Linked DNA regions of Methylibium petroleiphilum PM1. The protein of the gene in region 1 interacts with the protein of each later gene in a pairwise test. Links are inferred from orthologs where the notes say so. Each region holds a gene or a part of one and is shown on either strand. Other genes may lie near its edges. The genes, in order: MPE_RS12945 and hypB.

Region 1 (5,372 bases):
GCATGGTCGAGGTCTACACCAGCGAGCGCAAGGACTCCACGGTATGGCAGCCCCGCCCGGCCGACCCCGATCTCGAGGCGGTGATGCTGTCGCGCCTGATGCTCAAGCTCGGCGCCAAGGAAGAGCAGGCCAAGGCCGCGGAAGCCGCTGCGGCGGCCGCCTCGGCCGCCCCGGTGCCGCCCGCCGCCCGTGCGCGACTGCTGGCCGGCGCCGGCACTGGACTGCAGGTCGACGAGGGCTTCGACCGCGCCTGGCGGCGTGTCGGCCTGGCACTGGACCGCAGCGGCTTCACGGTCGAGGATCGCGACCGCGCCCAGGGCCTGTACTACGTGCGCTACATCGACCAGGCGCAGGCTGCCAAGGATGAGCCCGGCTTCTTCAGCAAGCTGTTCGGTGGCGGCAAGAAGGACGCGGCGGCACAAGGTGGCCTGGCGCGCTACCGCATCGCGGTGAAGAGCCAGGCGGATTCAACGCTGGTGACGGTGCTGAACAACCAGGGCGGCTCCGAGACGGGTGATGCCGCGCAGCGCATCCTGGAACTGCTGGCGACCGACCTGAAGTAGCGATAACGGCCTGAACGGCGGAGACTGCGGTCGCTGCCATGCGCTTTTGCAGCCTCGGCAGCGGCAGTACCGGCAATGCCACGCTGGTGGAGGCCGGCGCGACCCGCCTGCTGATCGACTGCGGCTTCACGCAGAAGGAGCTGTCGCTGCGGCTCGGCCGCCTCGGCCTCGACCCGCCCGGCCTCACGGCCCTGTTCATCACCCACGAGCATGGTGACCACGTCGGCTGCGCGCTGAGCCTGGCCCGGCGCCACCGCCTGCCGCTGTGGATGAGCCGCGGCACCTGGCGCGCGATCGGCGCCCCCGAACTCGACGACGACCTGCTGCACTTCGTGAGCGATGGGGCTCCCGTCGCGGTGGGGGATCTCGAACTGTCGCCCTACACCGTGCCTCACGACGCCGCCGAGCCGTTGCAACTGAGCTGCACCGATGGCCAGCGCCGGTTGGGCGTGCTCACCGATGCCGGCTCGATCACGGCGCACCTTCTGGGTGCATTGCAGGACTGCGACGCACTGCTGCTGGAGTGCAATCACGACCGGGACCTGCTGGCGAACTCGAGCTACCCCGCCTCGTTGAAGGCCCGTGTCGGCGGGCGCCTGGGCCATTTGGCGAACGACACCGCCGCCGAGGTGCTGGCCGCCTGCCGACATGCCGGGTTGCGCCATGTGGTGGCAGCCCATCTGAGCGAACAGAACAACCGTCCGGATCTGGCTGCCGCCGCATTGGCCGGGGCGGTCGGCACCGACGCCGCCGACATCGTGGTGGCCAGCGCGCGCCGGGGTTTCGACTGGCTGGACCTGGCCTGAGCCGCTTCGCGCGGCCGCCGGACGAAAAAAAGCCGCCCCGAGGGGCGGCTTCCTGAAGCGCGGAGCGACCGGGACCAGCGCCCTGTCGCCCTCCTGCCTGCATTTACTTCGTGGCAGCGTCGATGGCGGCCGAAGCAGCAGCACCGGCAGCCGAAGCCGCATCCGCAGCGCCCGCGGCGGCACCGGCGGCGGCCGAAGCGGCTGCGTCGGTCGCAGCGGTGGCAGCCGACGACGCAGCGTCAGCCGCAGCACCTGCCGCAGCCGAAGCCGCGTCAGTGGCGGCCGAAGCGGCCTGCGCGGTCGCCGACGCCGCAGCGTCGACGGCGGTCGCGACTTCTTCCTTCTTGCCGCAAGCAGCGAGGGCGGCAGCAGCGATCAGCGTGGCAAGCAGGAGCGATTTTTTCATCATGAGGTCCTCAAACGAAGGGTTCAAATAACACCGGTGTGGCGGAACCCGCCGAACAACGTCGAGTTCCTGACAAAGACCAGGGCCGCTCGAGCAGCCCCATGCCTAGCCCAACAGTGTATCCCGAACATGGTGCATACCCTCATAGACCCAAGGTCGTGACAGGGAAGCTTTCGTCGGCTCGTTGCGAAAGCGCCTCAACGAGTTCTCGACAGGACACCAGATCCGCGGTCTCGCGGTAGACCCGGCCCCGGTAGCGCTCGCCATCGTGCAAGCGGACGGCCACGCGTTCCGGTGCGAACAGCAGCGTCGGCAGTTTGTCGGCCACTTCCTCGTGGACTGCCAGGCACTGGACGATGTGCGACCACTGCCGGCGCCAATGCACCCAGCGCGGGAAACGCTGCGCGAAGCCATCGTAACCGGCGGCCAGCACGGTCAGCTGGCGTCGCGAACTGGCCCAGCGTGTCAGCGCCTCGATCACCGCCGGCTGCCCGAGCGGCCACCGGGCGAAGTCCCGATCGCACAGCCAGAGATGCCGTGCGCCGGCCTCCGCGCACTCGTCCAGCGCGGACAGCACGGCCTGGCCGAAGCCCTCGCGCGTGTCGATCACCTGGGTGCCGCCGGCGGGCGCCGAAGCGCCCTCCTGCGGTGTATCGGTCGGTTCAGCAGCCATCCTCATCTCCCACGACCTGCAGCCAGCCGTCTTCGGCCCACTGCGTCAGCAACTCCCGTGCAGGCTCGCTGGCCCGCTCCAATTCGCGTGTCGACAACGCACGGCGGTCGGCGAGCCGGCGCATCAGAGCGGCATCACGCCCCGCGGCGCGCCAGGATTCGCCATTCACGAACACATGGGCCGCGTCGTACATCATGCGCGTGCGCGGATCCAGGCGCACGCCTGCGTCGACCGACCGCACCTCCGCTGGCGGCGCGAACCAGACGCGCGGCTTCGGCTCGGTGAGCGCCTCGCCGAGCGCCGCCTGCAGCGCCCGCGGATCACGCAGTGCACGCGACACCGCGTCGACCGCGAAGCGCTGCAGCTCCTCGGGGATGCGCCCCGGCGCGTCGGTCGCGGGCTGGGCCGCGTCGCGGTACAGCACGCGCGGCGCGTCGTCCTCGCGCTCGAGCAGCCGAGCCAGCACCTCGCGCGCCAGTTCGCCGCGCGCCGGGGCCCGGAAGCCGATCGATGCGGTCATGCACTCGCCATCGGCCACCCCGTCGTGCCCCCAGCCGGGAGGCAGGTAGAGCATGTCGCCGGGTTCGAGCAGCCACTCCTGCTGCGGCTCGAAGTGCGCCAGGATCTTCAGCGGCAGATCCGGCCGCAGCGTGTCATCGCCCGGCGGCGCGATGCGCCAGCGACGACGACCCTGCACCTGCAGCAGGAACACGTCGTAGGAGTCGACATGCGGGCCGACCCCGCCGCCATCGCTGGCCCACGACAGCATCAGGTCGTCGAGCCGCGCCTCGGGCACGAAGCGGAACATCGACAGCAGGTCGCGCGCCGCCGGCACGTGCAGGTCCAGGCCTTGCACCAGCAACGTCCAGCCGGCCTGAGAAACGGGCGGCAGCGCCCGGCGCGGCAGCGGCCCGGAACGCAAGGTCCAGCGATCGCGCTGCCGCACGATCAGGCGCGACTCGACATCCTCGCTGCCGGCCAGTGCGAACAGCGCGCCGCGGTCCAGCGGGGGGCGCACGCCAGGCAGTGCCTGGCGGATCAGCAGCGGCCGCTTCTGCCAGTGGCGGCGCATGAAACGGCGGGGGCTCAGGGCACCCAGCAAGGGCGTCGGCGTGTCGATGGCAGGCAGCAGGGACATGGCCTCATTGTGCGATCATCCTTTCATGCAAATCACGCCCCCCTGCGTCGTCAGCCTGACCTGGCGGCTCGAAGATGCACACGGCCAGTTGATCGACGAACTGGCCGAGCCGGTGGAGTTCTTCGTCGGCGGCGACGATCTGCTCTCCAAGGTGGAGGAATCGATCGTCGGCCAGTCCGAGGGCTTCGAGGCCACGCTGCACCTGGAGCCCGAGCACGCCTTCGGTGACTACGACGCCGACCTGGTGTTCTTCGAGGAACGCAGCGTCTTTCCGGAGCACATCGAGGCCGGCATGCAATTCGACGGACCGCCCGAAGGCGCGACCACGCGCGACCTCCCGCTCGACACCGTCTACACGATCACCGAGGTCTACGACAGCCACGTGGTGCTCGACGGCAACCACCCGCTGGCCGGCATCGCGCTGGTCCTTGCGCTGAAGGTGCGCGACGTGCGCGCGGCCAGCGAAGAGGAGATCGAGCACCGCTCGGTCTCGACCTCGGCACTCTCGGTGCTGAGCGCGGTACCGCCCTCGCCCCAGCTGCACTGACGCGGCGGCACGGCGCGCGCGGGCCGGGCCCGGTCAGCGCTGGCCGGTCGAGCCGAAACCGCCCTCGCCGCGCTCCGAGGCGCCGAAGTCGTCGACGACCCGGAAGCTCGCCTGCACCACCGGCACGATCACCAGTTGCGCGATGCGTTCGAGCGGCTGCACCGTGAAGGCCGCCAGCCCGCGGTTCCAGCAACTCACCATCAACGGGCCCTGGTAGTCGGAGTCGATCAGGCCGACCAGGTTGCCGAGCACGATCCCGTGCTTGTGGCCCAGGCCGGAGCGCGGCAGGATCACCGCGGCCAGGCCCGGGTCACCGATGTGGATGGACAGGCCGGTCGGGATCAGCTGCGTCTGACCGGGCTCGAGCAACAGCGGCGCGTCGAGGCAGGCGCGCAGGTCGAGGCCGGCACTGCCCGGGGTGGCATAGGCGGGCAGCTGGTCCGCCATGCGCGGGTCCAGCACTTTCACGTCGATCGTCGTCATGGGTTCAGGTGTTCAAGGTGGCACGGCGCCGCGCGATCTCCGCCACCAGCGCGCGCGCCAGCGTGAGCTTGTCGGCCGTGCCGCCGTCGGCCGGCAGCGGCTGTTCGCCCCGTGCGTCGACCAGCAGCAGCGCGTTGTCGTCGCGGCCGAAGGTGGCCGGCCCGAGGTTGCCCACCACCAGCGGCAGCTTCTTGCGTTCGAGCTTGGCACGCGCGTGCACGGCAAGCTGCTCGCTCTCGGCCGCGAAGCCGACGCAGAAGGGCGGGTTCGGCAGCGCGGCCACGGTCGCGAGGATGTCGGTGTTCTCGGTCAGCTCGAAGCTCGGCGCCTGCTTCTTGCCGTCCTTCTTGATCTTGTGCTCGGCCAGCCGCGCCGGTCGCCAGTCGGCAACCGCGGCGGTGGCGACGAAGATGCCGTGCGTCGCCGCCAGCGGCAGCACGGCGGCGAGCATCTGCTCGGCGCTCTGCACGTCGATGCGCCGCACGCCGCGCGGCGTGGGCAGGTGCACCGGGCCAGCCACCAGCGTGACCTCGGCACCGGCCTCGCGGGCGGCCCGCGCCAGCGCGAACCCCATCTTGCCGCTGGAGCGGTTGGTGAGCCCGCGCACCGGGTCGATCGCCTCGAAGGTCGGCCCGGCGGTGATCAGCACGCGCTCACCGGCCAGCGGCTTGGGCGCGAGCTGCGCCACGATGTCCTCGAACAGCTCTGCGGCCTCGAGCATGCGGCCGTCGCCGACCTCGCCACAGGCCTGGTCGC
Region 2 (6,516 bases), 260 kb from region 1 along the record:
AGGCCGGCGGTGACATGCTCGGTGAGCACCATATTGCAGAAGCAACCGCCGCCGAGGCACACGGTGCGCGCACCGCGCTCGCGGGCTGCTGCACCAGCCCAGCCGGCCAATGCCTCGGCCAGCGCCACGTGGAACCAGGCGGCCTCGGCGGGCACCCCGCCAGCAGCATCGCCGTGATCGAGCAATCGCGCCAGCAAGGGGCGCAGGTCGAGGCGATCGATCCGGCTCGCATCGACGATGTCCGTCCGCGTCGGCCGGCCATTCGCCGCGATCCACGCGCGTGCCTGTTGCTCCAGCGCGATCGCGGCCTCGGCCTCGTGCGCCTGGCGAACGCTCAGCCCCAGCGCAGCGGCGGCCGCGTCGAACCAGCGCCCGGCGCTGCTGGTGGGAGGGCAGTTGAAGCTGGCGACGAGCAACTGCTGCACGAGGCGCGCGGCACTCGCACCCACGGCGCCAACGAAGCGCTCACCGATCTCGCCCCCACGGCCCAGCGCGTGGAGCGCCGACGCAGCCATCCGCCAGGGCTCGCGTGCCGCCACATCGCCTCCGGGCAGTGCCAGCGGCCAGAGGCCGCCGAGGCGCTGCCATTCGGCGGTGTCGACCCACAGCAGTTCACCACCCCAGGCGGTGCCGTCGGTGCCCAGGCCGACGCCGTCCAGCGCCAGGCCGACGACCGCCTCCTCGACGCCATGCTCGGCCATCACCGCCGCGATGTGGGCGTGGTGGTGCTGGACGCCGATCGCGGGAACCCCCAGCTCCGCGGCCAGAGACACCGCCAGGCGGGTGCTGTAGAAATCGGGGTGCAGGTCGTGCGCGATCGCAGCCACCGGCCGGCCGGGTCGGCGCAGCAGCGACTGCATTGAGGCATCGAGCGCGCAGCAGGCACCCGGTTCACCCAGGTCACCGTGCAACGCCGACCAGACCGGCACGCCGCCCTCGAGCAGGCACACGGCATTCTTCAGCCAGGCGCCAGCGGCCAGTACGGTGGGCAGGTCGTTCGGCACGATGCAGCCGTTCAATCTGACGTTGCCGCCCCTGCAGCGGCAGCGAGCGCGGCTTCGAGCTCGGCCACGCGCCGACGCAGCGCAGCTTCGGTATCCGGACCTTCGGAGCGAGCCGGGGACGCCGGCTCATGATGGTGATGGTGGTGAGCGTCGACCGGCGACATCGCATGCTCCAGCCAGTGCAGCCAGTCGTCCATGCCGGCTCCGCTGGTCGCCGAGAGCTGGATCACCTCGATCGCCGGGTTGACGCGCCGGGCCGCCTGGATGCAGCGCTGGACGTCGAAGTGCAAGTGCGGCAGCAGGTCGATCTTGTTCAGCACCATCAACGAGGCGGCGGCGAACATGTCAGGGTACTTGAGTGGCTTGTCCTCGCCTTCGGTCACCGAGAGGATGGCCACCTTGGCGGCCTCGCCCAGATCCCACACCGCGGGGCAGACGAGGTTGCCGACGTTCTCTATGAACAGCAGGCTGTGCGCGTCGTGATGATGCGCGTGGTGGTGGTCTGCGTGATGGTCGTGCGTGTGCAACCGGGAGAAGGCATCCGCCACCATCGGCGCATCGAGGTGGCAGCCCTTGCCGGTGTTGACCTGGATGGCCGGCGCACCGGTCGCACGGATGCGCTCGGCGTCGAAGCTGGTCTGCTGGTCGCCCTCGATGACCGACACCGACAGCCCGGGATGGCGTCGGCGCAACGCCTGGATGGTGGCGCACAGCAGAGTGGTCTTGCCGGAGCCGGGACTGGACACCAGATTCAGTGCCGTCACGCCATGTGCCTCGAAGTGCTGGCGATTGCGCCGCGCGATGCGGTTGTTCTCGCCGAGGATGTCGGTCTCGAGCTTGATCGCGCGCGCCTGGCTCATGCCGGGCACCGAGACGCGTGCGGCGCCGGCACCGTAATGCAGGTCGCCGTGGCGAGGATCCACGTGAACGTGCGTCCCCGAGAGGCTCGGCGCAGCGTCACGATCCTGCGCCTGCGCCACCACGGCCTCGTCGGCAGGCTTCGCCGCTTTCGGATCCTCGGACCCGGCACAACCACAAACGACACACATACTCGCTCCTTCTGTCTAATCGTCGACCAGCATGTCGAGCACCCGCAGTTCGGTGCCTCCGGTGGGCTGCACCTGGTAGCCGCCGCACACCGGACAGGCATCGCCGCGCTGGGCGATCTCGACCGTCTGGCTGCAGTGGAGGCACCAGGCCTGGCCGATCGGCTCCTCGATCTCGAACCGCGCGTCCTGGAGGCAGGTTCCCGGCGCGAGCGACTCCAGCGCAAACTGCAATGCGCGCACTTCCACGCCGGCCAGACGCCCGGCTTCCATGCGCAACACCGTTACGCTGCGAAAGCCCTCGCGCTGCGCGGCGTCTTCGACGAGCTTCAGGATGCCGCCGGCCAGACTGGCTTCATGCATGGGCGGCCTCCTCCAACCAGGCCGGCTCGATCTCATAGGGCACGCACGGATCGTAGGCTGCCATGAGGAGGGCGACTTCGCGCTGGCGCGTCGGTGCGACTTCGGCGGACAGGCGCTCGAGCGCTGCAGCCAGCGCACCGGCAGGATGAAAGTTCCATTCCGTGGGGGCAAGCACGCGGCAGCTGTCGACGCGCGCCGCATCGCCCTGGTTGTCGAGGCGCACATGATGGACCAGCAGGCCGCGCGCCATCTCTGCCCAGGCCAGGGCCTCCCCCGGGCCGAGCGCCAGGCTGCCGCTCGCGAGCCACTGGGCGCCGCTGCGCCGCGCTCCGTCGGGCAAGGCAAGGCGCACGGCCTCGGCCAGGCGTGCACCGAGGCGCAACCTGGGGCTGTCGAGGCGCGGGCCGGCCGGCCGGTTCAGACGGTTCCATGGTCCGGTTTCTGCGCAGGCGCCGCGCCAGAGCGGCTGGCGAACGAAGGCGGGGCTTTCTTGCAAGGCGTCGGCGAGTTCGCGCAGCGAGGCCGCACCCGCATGAGGTTCGAGATCGGCCGCGGGCAGCACACGGTCGGCGACCGCGGGCATTCCCCTGAACAGTTCGGCCAGCCACCCTTCGCTCTGACCGGCCCACTCGATCGACCAGGCCTGCGGATCGCGTTCCCACCTGGCCAGCCATTGCGACGCGGGCATGCGCAGGACGGCATGCTGCAGCCAGTCGAGCAGGCCCGGGATCGCTTCGCCCGCCGTCGTGTTCGAGGGCAGCAACGGAGCGACGAACGCCGGGCAATGCTGAAGCTGGCTCATCGCCTGGGCGGCGAGCGCCTCGCGATGCGACGAGACCGCCAACTGCCGAGGCCAGTCCATGCACAGGCGACGCAAGTGCTCGCGCAGACTGCCGAGCTGCAGCGCGCCAGCGGCATTGCGTTCGTCTGCGTCACCCCGGCCACGCGCAGCAGCCACGGCGCGCTGCGCGCACAGGCGGTGCGCATGGCCGCACAGGCTGTACAGGCTGCCCAGGATGTCGGCCAGCGCGGCGGCGGGCTTGCCGCGGGTCAGCAGATCGGTCAGGTCCGGGCGGGTGCTGACCAGGTTGTGCGGCCGAGGCCGACCGGGACGCACCAGCAGGGCGCCACCCAGGTCCGCGAGCCGCCCCGCACTCATCGCACCGCCCCGGTGGCCGATGACCGACCGAGCAAGAAGGATCGGCGAGCCGGCGAAGGGGTCTGCTCAACGGCAGCAACCGGCACGCGCAAGGTCGTGAGCACGGCACGCGCGGTGGCCACGGCCGCCGCCTGGTCGACGAACTCGAACATCGGCGAGAACAGCGAGCAGGCCGCATAGGAGCCAAAGGCGGGCTCGTGGCCTCCGATGAAGTCGAAGTTCTCGCTGCCGACGGGCCGCGTCCGCGAGACGCCGACGCAGGCGACGTCATCACGGCGTTCCAGAGGCATCGTGACGAGGTTCATGAACCAGGGGGTGACGAGAATACCGACCGCCTCCACGTCGCCGCCGGATTCTGGATCGGCGATCGCCGGATCGAACGCCGGTTCGAAACCCACCGCTTCCACCTGCAACGCCGGGTTCAGAACCGGCACGCCAGCCATGCGATCGCGCTCGATGCCGCGGAACAGGTCCACGAGATCGCAGACGCGCCGCGACAAAGCGGCAGCAGGAGACGACGCAGCGCTCATGATCAGGTGGTGCCGTCGAGCACCATGAACTGCTCGGCATCCCCGTCGCACTGCGGGCATCGCCAGTGCGGCGGCAGATCCGAGAAGGACGTGCCGGGGTCGATCTGCCAGACGGGATCGCCGAGCGCGGGGTCGTAGACCCACCAGCAGATCTTGCATTCGAGACGCGCGCCGGCCGGCAGGCGGGCGCTGTTGCCGAGGTAGCTGCCTTCGAACCGCGGCGGGCTGCTGGAGTTCACGGTCTCACCCCGCACACGAAAGCGGTGCGCTCGACGGCCTGCAGGACCGCCGGGTCGAGGCACGCCGCTCTTCTCATGCCTGCTCCACCCACTCCAGCACTTCCCTCAGACGCTCGTGCGAATCGTCGAGGTCTTCCTTGGCGGCTTGGGCCACCTCAGGCAGCTCGACGACTTCGACGGTGTTGAGGATGACCACGTCCTGCGAGTTGTAGTACACGACGCGCCAGCAATTGGGCATGCGGGTGTTGGTGATGCGGCAGTTGCCATAGCCGCGCGACAGGATCAGCACCCGGCCCGTGCCGAGATGGTGATCGAGGAAGCCGATGTCTTCGGTCGACATCGGCAGCAGCGTGAGGTTGACGACGTGAGCCGCCTGGCCCGGACGCCAGATGCGCCACTGATCCTCGATCTCGGCCAGCAGAGAGGGTGCGTTCTGCACATTGGGGGGCAGATCGCCGGTCCAGCGCGGCACCTGGGCCCAGACATCGTCGCGTGCGGCCGCCTTCAGCGCCTGCGGCACGGGGCCGAGTTCGATGACGTCCGACATGACCTGACCATCCATCGAGCGGACCACGCGCCACACGCCGGCAAAGACGGACTCCTGCACGCGCAGCTCATGACTCGCATCGCCGTCGCTCTTGACCAGCGCACTCACCTCGCCCTCGCCGAGCACCTGGTTGACGAGCTGCAGGTCCGCGGCTGGCAGTCCCAGCAGGTCGACGCTGCGGTTGCCGCCGTTGCGGCGCGCGTCGTCGAGGGCCATCAAGGCCTCGCGCAAAGCGCGGTGCGCCTGCTCTCGCGCGGCGATCTCCTCGGGCTCGGGAAGAATCGGCGGGCGGAAGGTCTCCATGCCCTGGGGCATCGGCATGTACTGGAGGCTCTCGTCCTCCTCGGGCTGGCTGCCCGGACCAACGCCTATGCCCACGACCGGTATCGGAAAGTCTTTCATGAGGTGCTTCCGTGAAAGGGTTGTTTCAATGGCACGACGAACCGGAGGATCCGGCACTGACCACCGGGATGCCGATGGTCGGCGCGCGCGAGGTCGGCATGGCCAGCGCCTGCTTGACGCGTTCGACGTAATCGTCCCAATCGAGCATGCCGGAGATCGTGGTCACGTACTGGCCATCCCGCAGGAACAGCAGCGTCGGCCAGCGCTGCGAACCGTAGCGGCGAGCCACGGCTTCCTCGCTCTGTCGCGGCACGACGCCGACGAGGAAACGCCCCGGGAAGCTGCGTTGCAGCTCCGGCAGCACGACAGCCACATCCAGCCCCTCAGGAAAGCGGACCGGATCGCCAGCGAACAACACGACGCGATCACCTCCCTGCGCGGCCCAGTCACCGATGCTGGTCTCGTCGACCCACGTCGCACCGTGGACGCTGACGAGCCGCTCGATCAGCGGCGACGTTTCGGGAACGGCCATCGTCGTCTTGGGGGGCTGCACGGGCAGCTTCACCAGGGTTTCGTGGCTCGACGTGTCGGTACTCATGGTGATTTCTCCAAAGTGGGGCTGGATGCCGCCCCCGCCAAAGCAAGGACTTCGTCCTGGTTCATGCGCGACGGCAGGGCGAAGGAGGCGACGCCGTCGGCGGCATCGCCGTGCATCACCGCTTCGAGCAGATCGAGCGTGGCGTCGATCTCGCGCGCGCGCTCGGTCGTCAGACGCTCCTGAGCGCTGTCGATGAACACGAGCAGCCAATCACCGGGTGCGACGTCGCCCACCAGCGCCGTCCGGACACGGCGAGACTCACCTCGGCCGCGGCACTGCGCGTGACCGGGCTCGACGCTCAACACCTGCATGGGAAGTCCGATGCACATGGCGGCTCGATCAGTTCTGAGCGACTGGCGGGAAGAAGCGTTCGTCGCCGACTCGGCACGCAAGTTCTTCCGGTGGGCGCTGCTCTTCGTAGCGGCCGATATCGAGCTCCGAGAAGGTCACCGACTCGTGCTCGCCCAGCGGCGCGGTGCGCGGCACGGGCCTCGCGCCCCATTGGCGCAGCGTGTCGACCCCATGCGCGAGCGCGTCCTCCAGCGCCTGCTTGACGCGCGGCCGCAGGCTGCCGCCGTAGTCCTCCAGCTCTTCAGGCTGGCAACCGATCAGCAGCACCTGCTTCGGGTACTGCTCCGTCAGCAGCGCCAGCATCAGCACCTCCTGGAAGCCGGTCTGGTGAAGGCTC

Evidence for each region.
Region 2: the proteins of MPE_RS12945 (region 1) and hypB interact in binary tests that used the Escherichia coli proteins (3 or more experiments, as listed by UniProt). The link is inferred for Methylibium petroleiphilum PM1 from one-to-one orthologs.

The regions. Positions count from the first base shown.
Region 1 is NC_008825.1:2,738,790-2,744,161, forward strand. Bases 2,651-5,372 are described here. They hold MPE_RS12945 (FKBP-type peptidyl-prolyl cis-trans isomerase), read left to right. Parts: upstream 2,651-3,611; coding sequence 3,612-4,133; downstream 4,134-5,372. Other genes in these bases: MPE_RS12940 (JmjC domain-containing protein), read right to left, coding at 2,651-3,586; dut (dUTP diphosphatase), read right to left, coding at 4,167-4,616; coaBC (bifunctional phosphopantothenoylcysteine decarboxylase/phosphopantothenate--cysteine ligase CoaBC), read right to left, coding at 4,621-5,372. Outside these bases: bamC (NlpB/DapX family lipoprotein), read left to right, coding at 1-563; MPE_RS12925 (MBL fold metallo-hydrolase), read left to right, coding at 602-1,369; MPE_RS12930 (hypothetical protein), read right to left, coding at 1,473-1,775; MPE_RS12935 (hypothetical protein), read right to left, coding at 1,918-2,448; more of MPE_RS12940, read right to left, coding at 2,438-2,650. UniProt on the Escherichia coli protein: Folding helper with both chaperone and peptidyl-prolyl cis-trans isomerase (PPIase) activities. Chaperone activity prevents aggregation of unfolded or partially folded proteins and promotes their correct folding.
Region 2 is NC_008825.1:2,997,633-3,004,148, forward strand. What follows is about bases 35-2,944. They hold hypB (hydrogenase nickel incorporation protein HypB), read right to left. Parts: upstream 2,054-2,944; coding sequence 1,016-2,053; downstream 35-1,015. Other genes in these bases: MPE_RS14195 (Kae1-like domain-containing protein), read right to left, coding at 35-1,019; MPE_RS14205 (hydrogenase maturation nickel metallochaperone HypA/HybF), read right to left, coding at 2,069-2,413; MPE_RS14210 (HupK protein), read right to left, coding at 2,406-2,944. In the rest of the region: more of MPE_RS14195, read right to left, coding at 1-34; more of MPE_RS14210, read right to left, coding at 2,945-3,572; [NiFe]-hydrogenase assembly chaperone HybE, read right to left, coding at 3,569-4,162; MPE_RS14220 (rubredoxin), read right to left, coding at 4,105-4,341; MPE_RS14225 (hydrogenase expression/formation protein), read right to left, coding at 4,415-5,290; MPE_RS14230 (thioredoxin domain-containing protein), read right to left, coding at 5,316-5,828; MPE_RS14235 (HypC/HybG/HupF family hydrogenase formation chaperone), read right to left, coding at 5,825-6,157; MPE_RS14240 (HyaD/HybD family hydrogenase maturation endopeptidase), read right to left, coding at 6,168-6,516. UniProt on the Escherichia coli protein: Involved in the maturation of [NiFe] hydrogenases. Required for nickel insertion into the metal center of the hydrogenase. Exhibits a low intrinsic GTPase activity, which is essential for nickel insertion.